Regions from separate parts of the Paraburkholderia sp. GAS333 genome, predicted to be linked through region 1. Evidence: riboswitches for the same ligand, from Rfam matches in the RefSeq annotation. Region 1 holds a riboswitch; the other holds the start of a gene.
What was found. Region 1 has a riboswitch for cobalamin ahead of cobG (precorrin-3B synthase). Riboswitches for the same ligand answer to the same signal wherever they lie in the genome.
Positions count from the first base shown of each region.

Region 2: another riboswitch for cobalamin. It lies ahead of ABH945_RS14305 (TonB-dependent receptor domain-containing protein); the one in region 1 lies ahead of cobG (precorrin-3B synthase).

Region 1 is NZ_JBNDKS010000004.1:338,233-345,965, forward strand. Features, by position in the region: gene ABH945_RS23510 (AAA family ATPase) at 1-1,080, shown strand, start outside; gene cobJ (precorrin-3B C(17)-methyltransferase) at 1,139-3,037, opposite strand; gene ABH945_RS23520 (precorrin-2 C(20)-methyltransferase) at 3,034-3,765, opposite strand; gene ABH945_RS23525 (precorrin-8X methylmutase) at 3,766-4,392, opposite strand; gene cobG (precorrin-3B synthase) at 4,385-5,893, opposite strand; cobalamin riboswitch at 5,975-6,153, opposite strand; gene cbiE (precorrin-6y C5,15-methyltransferase (decarboxylating) subunit CbiE) at 6,238-7,488, shown strand; gene ABH945_RS23540 (cobalt-precorrin-5B (C(1))-methyltransferase) at 7,488-7,733, shown strand, end outside.
Region 2 is NZ_JBNDKS010000002.1:1,147,347-1,155,079, reverse strand. Features, by position in the region: gene ABH945_RS14315 (ABC transporter ATP-binding protein) at 1-813, opposite strand, end outside; gene ABH945_RS14310 (FecCD family ABC transporter permease) at 813-1,874, opposite strand; gene ABH945_RS14305 (TonB-dependent receptor domain-containing protein) at 1,902-3,857, opposite strand; cobalamin riboswitch at 3,949-4,205, opposite strand; gene ABH945_RS14300 (ATPase) at 4,412-4,768, shown strand; gene ABH945_RS14295 (cell division protein ZapA) at 4,765-5,079, shown strand; RNA gene ssrS (6S RNA) at 5,175-5,356, shown strand; gene ABH945_RS14285 (EVE domain-containing protein) at 5,487-5,945, shown strand; gene ABH945_RS14280 (SIMPL domain-containing protein) at 6,137-6,868, shown strand; gene lgt (prolipoprotein diacylglyceryl transferase) at 6,981-7,733, opposite strand, start outside.

The DNA.
Region 1 (7,733 bases):
CAGAAAAGCCAGGCGAAGATTCTCGACGTGCATGCGCCGCAGGGCATCGAGGCTTTGCGTGCGGCGCTCGCGTCGGCGGCGGCTCGCTTGCAGGCGTCGAATGAACGGCTCGCGGGTTTGCCCGATGTGTCCGCCGCATTGCCGCTCGACGAAGCGCGGCGTAACGCGGAGATCGCGCGCGACGCATTGGAGGCCGCCCGCAAGGTGCTCGCGCAGGCGGCGGAAAAACGCTCGACCGGCATCGCCACCGCCGACTCGCTCGCCGCTCAATTGCAGCGCAAGGAAGCGCAATTGAGCGACGCCGCGTATCGCAGCAACCGCACGCAATGGCAGACGAAAATCGTCGAGCAGCGGGTGCAGGTCGACGCGTTGCGCAAGCAGCGCGAAGGACGCGAGCGCGAACTGGAAGCGGTGCGTCTCGACGATCCGGCGGCCGAGGCGAAACGCTATCGCGCATCGGCGGAACTGGCGCGTGGCGAGCAGCACGAACGGCAGGTGCGGATCGCGCAGTTGCGCAGTCAACTGGAGACGGTCGGCGCGTCGGGCCTCGGTGAACGTCTCGCGGCGCTGGAGGCTCAGGTCGAGCAGGCCACGCGTCGCAAGGACGAACTGAGCCTGCGCGCGAGCGCGTTGAGTCTGCTGGACGAGGTGCTGGTCGATGAACGCGACGCGGCGGTCGCGCAATTGCGCGCGCCGTTGACCGAGCGGCTTGGGCACTATCTGAAGCGGATTTTCCCGCAGTCGAGCATTGCGCTCGGCGACGATCTGAGTCCCGCGACGCTGGATCGCCATGGTCGCGCCGACACGCTCGACGCGCTGAGTTTCGGCACGCGCGAGCAGCTTGGCATTCTGACGCGGCTGGCGTATGCGGACCTCTTGAAGGCGTCGGGCAGGCCGACCTTGCTGATGCTCGACGACGCCGCCGTGCATACCGATGCCGCGCGTCGCGATGCGATCAAGCGCGCGCTGATCGATGCGGCGACGCGGCACCAGATCCTGGTGTTCACGTGCCACCCGGAACTGTGGGACGACCTCGGGGTAAGGCAGCGGGCAATCGAGGATCTGAAGGTGGCGGCTTGAGTCGTCAGGCTTGATGCGCTTGCGTCGGGCCTGAGCCGACCTGCGTCGGCTCAGGCTTTCACTTGTACCAGCGCGGCGTGTACACCCACTCGTCACCGTCGAGCGTGCCTTTGCCGAACCGCCGCGTCGTCGACGATCCGACGATCACCATCGTCCGCATATCCACATCGGACGAACGCAGCTCACCGAGCGTCAGCGTGCGCCGCGTGCCGCCGGGGCGGCCCACGTCGCGCCCGAGCACCACCACCGTTTGCGCGGAGCGATATTCCCGCACGATATCCAGCGCTTTATCCAGTTGCCACGGACGCGCGCGCGAAATCGGGTTGTAGAAGGCCATCACCAGATCGGCATCGGCCGCGTGCCGCAGACGTCTTTCGATGATCGACCACGGCTTCAGGTTGTCGGACAGCGACAGCATGCAGAAGTCGTGGCCGAGCGGTGCGCCTGCCTGGGCCGCCGCCGCCATCGCCGCCGACACACCCGGCAGGATCTTCAGTTCGACCGCCGACCAGGCGGGGTGTTGCGACGCTTGCGACGCGTCCTCGTCGAGCGCTTCGAGCACCGCTGCGGCCATCGCGAACACGCCTGGATCGCCCGACGACACCATCACCACCGAACGTCCTTCGCTCGCCAGATCGAACGCGTGCCGCGCGCGCTGCATTTCCTCGCGATTGTCGGTGCCGTGCACCCGCTGGCTCGCGCGCAACGGGCCGGCCATTTTCACGTAGGTGTCGTAGCCGAGGATGTCGGTGGCTTCGTCGAGCGCGGCGCGGGCCGCGGGGACCATCAGATCGGCGCTGCCGGGGCCGAGACCGATCACGGTCAGGCGGCCTCGTGCGCGGCCAATCGTGTGCGGATCGATCGCGAGCGGGGTGAGGGCAAGCGCGATGCCTGTCGCTGCGTCGTCGTCCAGCGTTTCGTACGGCACGCGCAGGGCTGCTTGCAGGAGGCTGGCGGGCGTTGCGTTGTCTTCAGCGCGAGTCTGCGTGAAGCGCAACGGCACGTCGAGCAGCGCGGCGGCTTCAGCGAACGCGGGGTTCGACGCGTGTTCCAGCGAAATCAGCAGGGCTGCGAGCGATAGCGGCGCGAGACGGTGTGCATCGAGCGAATCGCGGACGCGGGCAGCGATGCGGTCAGCGGCATCTGCAAACCCCGTCACCGCAGCAACCACACTGCGCGGATGAATCACCAGGTCATCTTCACGCCCGTCCCATACACGCGGCGTCACGCGAATCGCGAGGCGGGCGTTTTCTGAGCGCGGCAGCCGCGCGTCGTCGAGCCAGGGCGCGTCGCCTTCGATGCGCGTGCTCTCGCCCGCCAGCAGATCCGACACGAAGCGCTTGCCTTGCCCGATATCGGCGAGTGCATAACCTTCGGGCGGATTGAGCACGCAGGTGCCGAAGCGCAGTTCGCCGCTAGTCGTGATGGCGGGCGCCACGGCCAGAGCAGCGGCGATTTCGCGCGCCATCACGTTGACGCCGGCGAGTCCGCCGAGCAACGGCACGACCGCGCTGCCGTCTTCGGCGACGGCGAGCACCGGCGGCTCGACGCCCTTGTTCGACAGCATCGGCGCGAGGCAGCGAATCACGATGCCCGCTGCGCACAAGGCGACGATCGGTGTGCCGCGTGCGTAGAGTTCGCACAGATGCGCGCCGAGTTCGGTATAGCCGACATCGGCCTCGACACGGCCTTGCAGTGCGTGGATCTGGCAAGCGGCGCTTGCCAGCGGAGCAGCGGGATTCGCAGACGCGGGGTTCGAAGCAGCAGCAGAGCCGCTGGCATTTGCTACGCCTTCCAGATGACTCGCGTGCGCATCGCCTGCGGTCTTCGCGACATCAGCCTCGGCTGCGAGTCGTTCACCTTCGCCCGCACCACGTCCGCGATACAAAGCCTGAATGCGCCGGGCAGTCTCCAACGCGCCCGCGCCGAGAATCACGATGGCGGGCGCTGCCGTCATCCTTGCCATTTTTCCCCCGGCACGACGAGCAGCGAAAAATACGGCGACGCCATCGGATCGACGTCCGCGAGCGGCACGATGCGCTGATTGCCCATCGTCGCGCGTTCGACGTAAAGCGCACGTTTCGCGAGGCCAAGCTCGCCAAGCACGCGCCGCACCTTGTCGAAATTGCGGCCGAGTTTCATGATCACGGCAGCGTCGGCATCGGCGAGACGGCGGCGCAAATCTTCCTCTGGCAGCACGCCCGACAACACCGACAGGCTCTGGTTGCGATACACCAGCGGCGCACCGAGCACCGCCGCGCCGCCGAGCATCGAGCAGACGCCGGGCACGACTTCGCTGTCGTAGCGCGCCGCGAGCCGGTCGTGCAGGTACATGTACGAGCCGTAGAAGAACGGATCGCCTTCGCAGATCACCGCCACGTCGCGACCCGCGTCGAGATGCGCGGACACGACGCCTGCGGCGGTGTCGTAGAAGTCGGCAATGATCGCTTCATACGACAGCGGCGGTTCGAGCGCCTCGGTCGTCACCGGATAAACCAGCGGCAGATGCTGCTGCGCCTCGTGCAAATGCGCTTCGATGATGCTGAACGCGTTGCCCTTTTTCCCCTTGGCGACGAAATACGCGACCACGGGTGCCGCTTTCAGCAAACGCAGCGCCTTCAGCGTGATGAGTTCGGGGTCGCCGGGGCCGACGCCGAGTCCGAGCAAACGTCCTTGCACCGCCATTTATTCGACCTCCGTTGCGAGCGCATTGACGGCCGCGGCAGCCATCGCGCTACCGCCGCGCCGGCCGTTCACGACGACGAAGGGCACGCCGCGACTGTCCTGCGCGAGCATCGCCTTCGATTCGGCCGCGCCGATAAAACCCACCGGAAAGCCGAGGATCAGCGCGGGTTTTGGCGCGCCGGCATCGAGCATGTCGAGCAGATGAAACAGCGCGGTCGGCGCATTGCCGATCACGACGACGCTGCCCGCCAGATGCGGACGCCACAATTCGAGCGCGGCAGCCGAGCGCGTATTGCCAAGTTCGCGGGCGAGCGCGGGGACGTCCGGCTGCGTGAGCGTGCAGATCACTTCGTTGCCCGCGGGCAGCCGGGCTCGCGTGATGCCCTGCGCGACCATGCCCGCGTCGCACAGAATCGGCGCGCCTTGAGCGAGGGCGACGCGGCCTGCGGTGCCGGCATCGGCGGAAAATTGCAGATCGTCGATCACGTCGACCATCCCGCATGCGTGGATCACGCGCACCGCGAGTTTTTCGAGGTCGGCGGGAATGCGCGACAGGTCGGCCTCCGCGCGGATCGTCGCGAACGACTGGCGATAGATCTCCTGACCGTCGCGTATGTATTCAAGCATCAGTGTTACTCCGGGCCAGGCGCGCGAGCGTGTCGGCGGCCTGTTGGATCGTCAGTTGGTGCGCGACGCAGCGGCCGAAACCGGATCCGCTGTCGTCGCGTCGATAAAGGTCGTAGCTGCCGGGCGCAACCGCCAGCAGCGTGTAGGGCGCGCAATGCGCGGCCGCGCAGGATCGCGGGCAGCCGCTGAGGTGCACTTCGACGCCCGCGGGCAGTTGCGCGGCGAGTTGCTGCGCGTCGGCTTTGGTGTCCGCGAGACTTTTTGCGCAGCCGCTCGACCCGGCGCACGCGATCAGACGCGTGATCGGCTGCGACGGGTCGCAGGCGAGGCCGAGCGCGTTCAGTGCGGTTAGCACGGCGGGCACGGTGTCGGTCGCGAGGTCGGGAAGCAGCACGCTTTGCCACGGGGTGATGTGCAGGATGCCGGTGTTGTGCTGGCGCGCGAGCAAGGCGAGGGCGCGCAAGGTATCGGCATCGACGCGGCCGAGCGGCGGTTGGCCGCCTGCGTGCCATGTTCCCAACTTGCATTGCGGATGCGCGCCGAGGCGAAGGCCGGCGTCGGCTGGCGTGCTGCGTTGCCAGCCGGCGAGCGACGCGTCGCGTGAGAGCGGGAAGTCGACGTAGGTCTGGGCGTGCTGCAGGATGGCATCGACGGCATGGGTGGCGAGCAGGTGACGCATGCGGGTGGCGTCGTCGGCGGCGAGGTCGAGGAAGGTGTGCAGCAGCGCTCGCACGAGAGCCGGGACTTGCGCGGGCGATACGGCGGCTAATGGGCCTGTGCCTTTGTTAAGCCGCCCGACTTGCTGCGGTTCAGGCGCAGCTACGCTTTGAAAAGCCGAAGCCGAAGCCGAAGCCGAAGCCGAAGCCGAAGCCGAAGCCGAAGCCTCCGGCGGGCATCCCGCCAACCCGAACACGAACCGCACACCCTCGACACCCTGCGACGCCGCGATCCACACATCATGCGGATGATCGACCCGCGCCAGCCGCTCACCGCCATCCAGCAGCAACGCGAATTTCGGCGACAACGCTGCAAACCGCGTGTCGCTTTGCAGCAGCGCGAGCAGTTCGGCACACAGCTGCGTCGTATCGACCAGGGCCGCGGGATCGCGTCCGGCGGCGGGGCTGATCATCACGTTGCGGACATCGTCGGCGGAAGCGGCGCTCGCATTAACGGCCACGCTCCCCCCCGACATAGGCTCAGGCCCAAGCCCCGCACCCACCAGCGCCTCGATCAACGCCGCTTCGTGCCCGCTACGCACCCCGCGCACCTGCAAATTCGCGCGATTGGTCAACTCAACCACCCCGGCCGCGTGCCGTGCGCTCGCGCCTGCGATAACCTCGGCCTGCGCCGCGCTCAATACGCCGCCAGGCAGCTTGATCCGGCAGATCCCGCCATCGCGCGCGGCGACGATGCGCAGCAGCCCCGGACACGCCGAGGGCCGCAGTGTCGGGACCGCGTGAGGCAAAACGAGGGAGGGCGAAGCTTGATTCAAGACGGACACCGGGTTGAGCGTCGCACAAAAACCCGAGCAAGCCGCGTCAGGCTTGCTGCGGCATCGGTACACCCCGCCCGATGTTGGCTGGCACGAACAGTGTTGCCGGCAGGTCTCCTGGCTGGCAGGTCATGATCCGCCGCGGCCTTCCCGGTCAATCCAGTGGCGCGCAGCGCAGGCGGACTCGCTGCATACAGTTGCGGGGGCAGCCACAGTGGCACTGTGTTCCCTCTTCGGCCCCGAAGGGCACCGGCGGCTGTATTATGCCTTTTTTCGGACAGCGCAACGAGGCTGGACGCTTTGACAGGCGTGGCACAGCGCATTATTTGAAGATTCAGAGTGAGGATGGATGCATGCCGGCATGGCTGACCGTAGTGGGCATTGGCGACGACGGCTTCGCCGGTTTGGGACGGCCCGCGCGGCGTGCTTTGCTGACGGCGTCGGTGATTTATGGCGGCGAACGTCATCTGGCGATGCTGCCCGCGCGACTCGCCGCGCGCCGCACCCAGTGGCCGCGTCCGTTCGATCTCGCACCGTTGCTGGCCGAGCGCAATCAGAGCGTGTGCGTGCTGGCGAGCGGCGACCCGATGCTGTTCGGCGTCGGCGCGACGCTGGCGCGGCAGTTGCCCGAGGGCGAACTGCGGGTGCTGCCCGCGCCGTCGTCGTTGTCGCTGGCGGCAGCGCGTTTGGGCTGGCCGTTGCAGGACGTGGCGACGGTGTCGGTGGTGGGTCGTCCGCTGGCGGCGTTGAATGCGCATCTGCATGACGGCGCGCGCATTTTCGTGCTGAGCGCCGACGGCCGCACGCCCGCCGCGCTTGCCGCGTTGCTGGCGACGCGCGGCTTCGGCGCGACCCGGATGGTCGTGCTCGAACATCTGGGCGGCGATCTGGAACGGCGGATCGACGGCCGGGCCGATCAATGGCCCGCGGGCGAAGTCGCCGCGCTGAATCTGATCGCGCTCGAATGCCGCGCGGACGAAGCCGCGCCGCGTCTGCCGCTGACCTGCGGTCTGCCTGACGACGCGTTTCGCCACGACGGCCAGTTGACCAAACGCGATGTGCGCGCGATCACGCTCGCGCGCCTCGCGCCGACGCCCGGCGAATTGCTGTGGGACGTGGGCGCGGGCAGCGGCTCGATCGGGATCGAATGGATGCGCGCGCATCCCGCCTGCCGCGCGATTGCCGTCGAAGGGCATCCGGAGCGGCAGGCTTTTATCGAACATAACCGCGACACATTGGGCGTGCCGGGTCTGCAACTCGTCGCGGGCCGCGCGCCCGAGGCGCTGCACGGACTGCCCGCGCCGGATGCGGTGTTTATCGGCGGTGGCGTGACGGTGCCGGGCGTGCTGGAAACCTGCTGGGAGAGTCTGCGCGACGGCGGCCGTCTGGTGGCGAACGCGGTCACGCTGCAAGGCGAAGCGGCGCTGATCGCGTGGCGCGACCGGCACGGAGGCACGCTGACCCGCGTCGCGCTGGCCGACGCGCGGCCGCTCGGCGGTTTCGATACGTGGCGTCAGGCGTTGCCGATCACGATGCTCGACGTGACGAAGCACGCTGCGGGTATCCCGGGCAACATGCCCGCCGTTTCCACCGATCATCCGTAATGCGCGACGAAACACCCGAACAACCCGCGCCGCTACGTAGCGGCTACACGACCGGCAGTTGCGCCACCGCGACGTCGCTGGCGGCGGCGCGTCTGCTGCTTGCGGGCGTCGTCAGCGAGGTCGCGGAAATTACGCTGCCCAAGGGCCAGCATGTGCCGATGCCGCTGGTCTACTGCCGCCGCGTCGTCAATGACACCGATGTCGCCGATGACGTCCATGTCGCCGGAGATGCCGGCAACGCCAGC
Region 2 (7,733 bases), on a different contig from region 1:
ATTCGATTCGTGACGAACACGCGGCGCGGGAATCAGCGCCTCGTGCTCACCGTCGCGAATCAGGATCAGCGGATAGCCGAATGCACGGCTGGTCAATTCGGGCGTGAGCACGTCATGCACCGGTCCGGCAAATGCGCGCCCTTCTCCATCGAGCAGCAGCGCATGCGTCGCGAAACGGCGCGCGAGATTCAGATCGTGACAAGAAAACATCACGGTACGACGCGGTTCGCGCGCCCACGCCGTCAGCGCTTCCAGGCAGTCGATCTGATGATGCAGATCGAGATGCGACAGCGGTTCGTCGAGCAGTAACAACGGCGCGTCCTGACATAACACCGCCGCGAGCGCCACCCGTTGACGCTCGCCGCCTGACAAAGAAAGCACGTCGCGCGCGGCGAACGCGGCCAACCCCAGCAGATCGAGCGCAGCATGCGCCGCATCGCGATCGGCGTCACGCTCCCAACCCCAGCCGTTCAGATGCGGGAAGCGGTTCAGTGTGACGATGTCGAGCACACTCGCGCTGAATGCGTCGGGTGCGCTTTGAGGCATCAATGCGCGCCGCTGCGCAAGCGGCAGCGGCTGCCAGTCGCGCAAACGTATGCCGTCCAGTTCGACCTGTCCCGCCGACGCCTGCCGCAAACCCGCGAGCGTCGACAACAACGTCGTCTTGCCCGCGCCGTTCGGTCCCGCGACACACCAGATTTCGCCGGGATAAAACGTGTGCGTGAACGCGTCGAGCAAGGTGCGCGAACCGGCGCGCAAGGTTACGCCTTGCGCACTGAGCGCGTGTTGCTGAGGGTTATAGCGAGCTTGCATCATCGGCGCCTGCGCAACAGCATCCACAGAAAAATGGGTACACCGACGATCGACGTAATCACGCCGACCGGCAATTGCGCGGGCGCGATCACCGTGCGCGCGATCAGGTCCGCGCCCATCACCGCGACGCCGCCGCCGAGCGCTGCGGCCGGCAACAACATGCGCTGATCGTTGCCGAACGCGAGTCGCAGCATATGCGGCACCACGAGTCCGACGAAGCCGATGGTGCCCGCGGTCGTCACTGCCGCGGCCGCCGCGAGCGACGCCACCAGATACACGCGCAAACGCAGCGGCATCACCGCGACGCCGAGCGCTTGCGCGGCGGCATCGCCGCGCAACAGAACATTCAGACGCGGCGCGACCGGCACGATGGCCAGCAGCGCGATGACCAGCGCCACGAGCGCGGTCCACGGCATCGCGCCGCCGTTGAGGTCGCCGGTCAGCCAGAACAGCATGCCGCGCAGACGGCTGTCGGGTGCGAGGTTGAGCAGCAGCGTGATCAGCGCGCCCCACCCAGCCGCGATCACCGCGCCAGTCAGCAGCAAACGCGGCGACGTGTCTTGCGGTTCGCCGCGCCACAACTCGCGGCGAGCGAGACCGAGCACCAGCAAAATCGACACGAACGCGCCGGCGAATGCACCGGCGTCGACGATCCACCATGCGCAACCGGCGATCATCGCGAGCAGCGCAAAGGTCGCCGCGCCGCCCGATACGCCCAATATGTACGGCTCGGCCAACGGGTTGCGCAACAGCACCTGCAACAACGCGCCCGCCAATGCGAGCAATGCGCCGCACGCAAAACCGGCCAGCGCGCGCGGTAAACGCAGCGTGCGGACGATCTCGCCAGCAAGGTCGCCCGATTCGACCGGCGACGCCGTGAACGCATGCGACGGCAGCAACGCCGTCAACACGCGTCCCGGTGCGAGCGACACGCTGCCCAACGCGAGCGACGCGAGCAGCACCGCCAGCGCGACGCAGGCGAGCACGAGCCATATCGCTGCCGCGCGCTTCGCGCTCATCACGCGCGCGGCAGCGGGCATCGAAACCGGAGGACGATTCATCCGCGTGATCTCAACGCAGCGCGCGCGTCACTGCTGCTGCCAACCGATCGTGACATACGCACCGCGTCGCGGCGAGTTATACGAGTAGGCCGTTTCATAGTCCTTGTTCAACAGATTGTCGATTTGCGCGGTGACGTACCACGCTTTCGTGATGTTGTAGCGCGCCGACAGATTGACGATGCCATAGCCGCCCAGATTGCCGCTGCTGTCGCTACGCGCGCCGCTCACGATCCATTCGCCACCCACGCGCCACCCTGCAATGCTGCGATTCACCGCCAGCGAGCCGAAGCGCCGCGCGCGCCGCACGAGGTCGACATCGTTGTCGAGGTCGACGGGATTTTGCAGCGTCAACGAGGCACGCACGTCCGTCTTGCCGACATGTCCGCTCCACGAGCCTTCGAGCCCCTGCACCTTCGCACGGCCGACATTCTCGGCCAGATAGATGCCGGGCGACACTTCGGGATAGTCGATCAGATTCGAATAGCGGGTCTGGAATGCGCTCAGGCGCATCACGCCAAGCGCATTCGACGCGTACTGCAACGCGGCTTCGATCGAATGACTGCGCTCCGGTTTGATCGACGGATTGCCGCTGTACGGATAGTACAGATCGTCGAAACTCGGGGCGCGGAACGAATCCGAATAGCTTGCGGTTGCCTTCCAGTTCCCGGTGATGTCGAAACCGTAGCCGAGATAGTAACTGTTCGCTCCGCCGAAATCGGAATACTGGTCGTGCCGTACGTTCGCCTGAATCTGGTTGCGCCCGAAGCGTCCCGTATAGCCGACGAAACCCGAATCGACGTGACGCTCGGGCGCGGCAAAGGTGTCCGATTCGAGCGTCTGATCGAGATGTTCGTAGCCGACCTGCAGTTTCTGTTGAGCGGCCAATGCAAAATCGTTCTGCCACGTGTACTGACGATTGTCGGTGTCGAAGCGGCCGTTATAGATGCCGTTGGTGTTCGACACACTGCGGTCGTCGCCTTCGGACACGATGAAATGCGTGGTCCACCAGTCGGTCAGCTTGCCGTTCGCGAACACCGACGCCTGGCGCACCTTGCTGTACAGATTGTTCAGATCGGTCGGCTCGCCGTACGCGTTGTCGTAACTGTTGTTGCCGTTCGACTGGAAGAACGTGACGCCCGCGTCCCATTGGTCGTTGAACTTGTGACGCAACGAAGCCGAGATGCTCTCGTTCAGATAGCCGTTCGCATTCGGATTCGCGCCCGACGCCTGGGCGGGATTGAGCGACGAAAAGCCGTCGTCTTTCGAGCGCGCGAGCGAGATGCTGAAGGTCGTGTTGCCGTCTTTGTCGAGTGCGCCGTTCACACCCATCTGCTGGGTCTGCGTGTGATAGCTGCCGTAGCCCACCGAAAAATTGAAGCGAGGCGGATGATCGCCGCCGTCTTTCGTGAACACCTGCACCACCCCGCCGATCGCACCCGAGCCGTATAACGCGGACACGTTGCCGTTCACGACTTCGACGCGGTCGATCTGATCGAGCGGGATCTGCGAGATTTGCGCCGAACCGAGGCTCACGGAATCGACCCGCACGCCGTCGATCAGCAACAGCGATTGCGTCGACGACGCGCCGCGCAAGAACAGGCTCGCCGTCGAACCAGGGCCACCTGTCCGCGAGATTTGCGCGCCGGGCGCGAGTTGCAGCAGACCGGGCAAGTCGGTGGCGGTGGTGTCGGTGAGATCCTGCTGATCGAATAACGTGGTCTGCGGAATCGTGTCCGCGAGCGGTTGCGGCGTGCGCCCCGCGGTCACGACGACGGGCGACAGTAGCGTGGACGAATCATCTGCAGCGGACACATCGCCCGATGACGATGATGACGACGCCGATTCAGACGTGGTAGCGGCAGCAGAATCTGCAGCATCTGAAGCGGACGCGGACGAAGATGGCGATGCAGCACTCTGCGCATGCACGACGAGCGGCAGGCTCGCAAATGCGAGCAGCACCGCGCGAGCGATGGGGGACAACATGGGATGGCATTCCTGTGGATAGCGTGCGCGGCCCGCTTCCCCGCAGGCCGATGCGTAACGAGGCACCCCCGTATTTAACATTTTCGCGGGGGACGTGCCTCTCCCTCTGGCCGGTATCCGGGCTGGCGACACATCGATCCCACCTTCCCACGCGTAACGCGCAGTGGCACACTCACATGTTGAGCTTCAAACACGCGATCAGGATCGACCTGCATGACGAATGCGGCCGCTTACCGTTGCGGGGGCAGCGCAGGTTAGCGCGTTCCGGTTCACGGAACATGCGCCCTGCTTCCCGTTTAACTACGCACTGTTGAAAAGCGCGCGGGCACCAGAGTGCGGCAAGTTTAGGAGCGGCCTCGAAGTGCGTCAAGAACGGTTGCACCATCGCAAGCCGTTCTGTTAAATGCAGAATATTGTCCGACCGGCGAGGTGTTTTTCATCATAAGGTCGATAAAAGCCTGCATAAAGCAATGTTGTTACGTCTCGAAACGAGACAATTGTCGGAACCTGCGATATTCCGCGCTAAAATGCAATGTCTTTAGAGGACGCAGCACATGCTCACCGAACTCGAATCACTTTCACAGAATATCGGCAAGCTGATCGCGATCAGCCAACGCCACAATGAAGCGCGAATCGCGCTCGAAGATCAGCTCGCCCAATCACGCGCCGAAGCAGAAGCTACGCGCACGGAACTTGCACTGTTGCGCGAAGAGCGCGACGCATTGCAGGCCGAACGCGATGCGCTGTCCGCGAAAATCGACGACGCTCAGGTGCGCCTGAATGCAATTCTCGAGAAACTGCCGCGGGCCCGCGCGAACAGCGAGCCGGATAACCAGCTCGATCTGCTCGAGCCTGCTCAGCACGCTGTCGAAGCGGAGAGCGAAGTGACCCGCCACGGAGAAAATGCATGACCACCAAGCAGATCGAAGTATCGATTCTCGACGTGCCCTATCGCCTCGCGTGCTCGCCGGAAACGGAAGGCGCACTGCTTGAAGCGGTTGCTCGCGTCGACGCCGAAATGTCGAAGATCCGCAATAACAGCAACGTGCGCGGCACGGATCGCATTGCCGTCATGGCTGCGCTGTCGCTGGCATCGGAACTGCTTAGGCTCCAATCGAGCGTTAGACACGGAGAAGCATTTCCTGCAGAGGAAATCCGGCGTACAATGCATCAAATGAACGAACAACTGGGTACTGTGATTCAGCAGTACAACATGCAGTAAGTAGCAGTCGGTCCTGAGATCCACTGCGGATTCAAACGAAGGTGAGTCAATCTCGGCAAACGTTTGAGTTCAATCGTTTAAGCTTCATCCGTTTAGCTTCCCTGCCTGGTTCGCCAAGGTCATATATTCCTTGAACCAATGCCATGTGCACGGTTGCGGAAATTTGTAGCACGGGTGTGCGCGTCACTCTGTCTGATGTACCCGAAGTGTTGCTAACTGCGACCAATTCTGAACCCCCGGTTCAGGATGCCGGCCTAGCGGCTAAGGCGGGGACCTTATCTAGAACGGCATCGGACTTCGGTTCGATGCCGTTTTTCTTTGGGCTCCGGTTTCACGTACGTTTTCTCCGTTCGCGTTTTTCGTTCGTGCCGTCAAGCCCTTAACGTCAACCACGTTCAATTCGATTCATGCGCTACTGGCTAATGAAGTCCGAACCGGACGAAGCAAGCATCGACCATCTCGCCAACGCACCGCGCCACACGTTACCGTGGACCGGCGTGCGCAACTATCAGGCGCGCAATTTCATGCGCGACATGATGCAGGTCGGCGACGGCGTGCTGTTCTATCACTCGAGCTGTCCTCAACCCGGTATCGCGGGGCTCGCGGAGGTCTCGTCCACTGCCTACCCGGACCCGACACAATTCGACAGGAAGAGCCCGTACTACGACGAAAAGTCGTCGCAGGAAACGCCGCGCTGGCTGCTCGTCGACGTCGTATTCAAAAAGAAAATTCCGCTGATTCCGCTCGCAACTTTGCGCGAGCACGAAGAATTGCAGGACATGCGCGTGCTCGCCAAGGGCAACCGTTTGTCGATCACGCCGGTGACCGAAGCCGAGTGGCGCTTCATCACGAAGCGGCTTGTTTAAGACTCGCGTGAAGCCTGTTCGACGTCGATGTAAAACCGGGTCGCGACGATTAAAGCAAAGTGAGATCAGGGAACCAAGCTCAGGTTACAAGCGCCTAACGGACGCACAGAGGGACTGGCAAACAGCGTGCCATTTGTCGCACGCCGTTCGTGCCAATCGTGCATCAACCTGTTCAAGCAAGGAGTCGAGCAATGACAAAAAACACCGCACGGGCAGTCGCACTCGCGCTTATCTGCTCCGCACCCGTCGCGCTTACGCTGACCCCGACCCTCGCGCGCGCGCAAGGCGTCATGCAAGCTCAGCCTTCGGGCGTGCTGTCGCTGAATGCACAAGCTAGCGCGGAAATTCAGCAGGACGTAGTCGATATCACGCTGTTTTACGAGCAGGAAGCGAGCGATCCGTCGGCGCTCACGTCCACGCTGAATCAGCGTGCCGATTCGGCACTGCAGAAAGCGCGCGGCGTGAGCGGTGTGACGGCTCACACCGGTTCGTTCTCGATCTTCCCGTCCACCGATCGTGATGGACGCATTTCTGCATGGCGCGGCCGCACGGAGGTCGTGCTCGAATCGCACGACTTCGCGGCGGCGTCAAAACTCGCGGGGCAAATGGCATCGATCATGCAGGTCGGCAACGTGCAGTTCTCGCTGTCGCCGGAAGCGCAACGCGCCGCCGAGCAGAAGCTCACGGGCGAGGCGATCAGGTCGTTCCGCGAGCAGGCCGCATCGTCGGCACAGGCGTTTGGGTTCAGTGGATATTCGATCCGCGAGGTCAGCGTCAATCATGGCGGCGTGATGCCGCGTCCCATGATGATGATGAGCGCGCGCGCTATGGGCGCAGACGCGAAGGCCGCGGCGCCGATGCCGCTCGAAGGCGGTACGTCGACAGTAACGGTCAACGTGTCGGGCTCGGTGCAGATGAAGTAACGCGCTGTATCGCGCTCGATAGTCCGGTTGAAATGACAAACGCCACGGCATGCCGTGGCGTTTGTCATTAACCATGCGCTACGGCAACCCGTAGCGATCAGATCAAATCAGATCAGCTTGCGCTCACGGCCTGTGCCGGTTGCCGCCGCGCACGCTTATACGACCACACGAGCAGGCCGATGCCCACGAGAATCATCGGCAGCGACAGCCATTGACCCATGGAAAGACCCATGGCGAGCAGCCCGAGGAAGTCGTCCGGTTCACGCGCGAACTCAACCGTGAAGCGAGCGAGGCCGTAGCCAATCAGGAACACCGCGGAAATCGAGCCCATCGGCTTCGGTTTGCGCGAAAAGAAAATCAGCACGAAGAACAGCGCAATGCCTTCGAGCGCGATCTCATACAGTTCCGACGGATGCCGCGGCAGCATGTGATATTGCGCGAACACTTCGTTCAGATGCCATTGCGCGGCCAGTTGCGGATGCGCGGAAAGCCACGCCGCGTCGTCCGGTGCGGCGCCTGGAAACAGCATCGCCCAAGGCGCGGACGGATCGGTCACGCGTCCCCACAACTCACCGTTGATGAAGTTGCCGAGACGTCCTGCGGCGAGCCCGGTGGGCACCATCGGCGCAACGAAGTCGGTGACCTGCAGCCACGAGCGCTTGCGTTGATACGCGAACAGCACCATCGCGATGGTCACGCCGAGGAAGCCGCCGTGAAACGACATGCCGCCCTGCCATACCTTGAAGATGTCGAGCGGATGCGCGAAATAAAAGCTCGCCTTATAGAACAGCACATAGCCGAGACGGCCGCCGAGGATGGTGCCGAGCACGCCGTAAAACAGCATGTCGTCGATATCTTTCGCGGT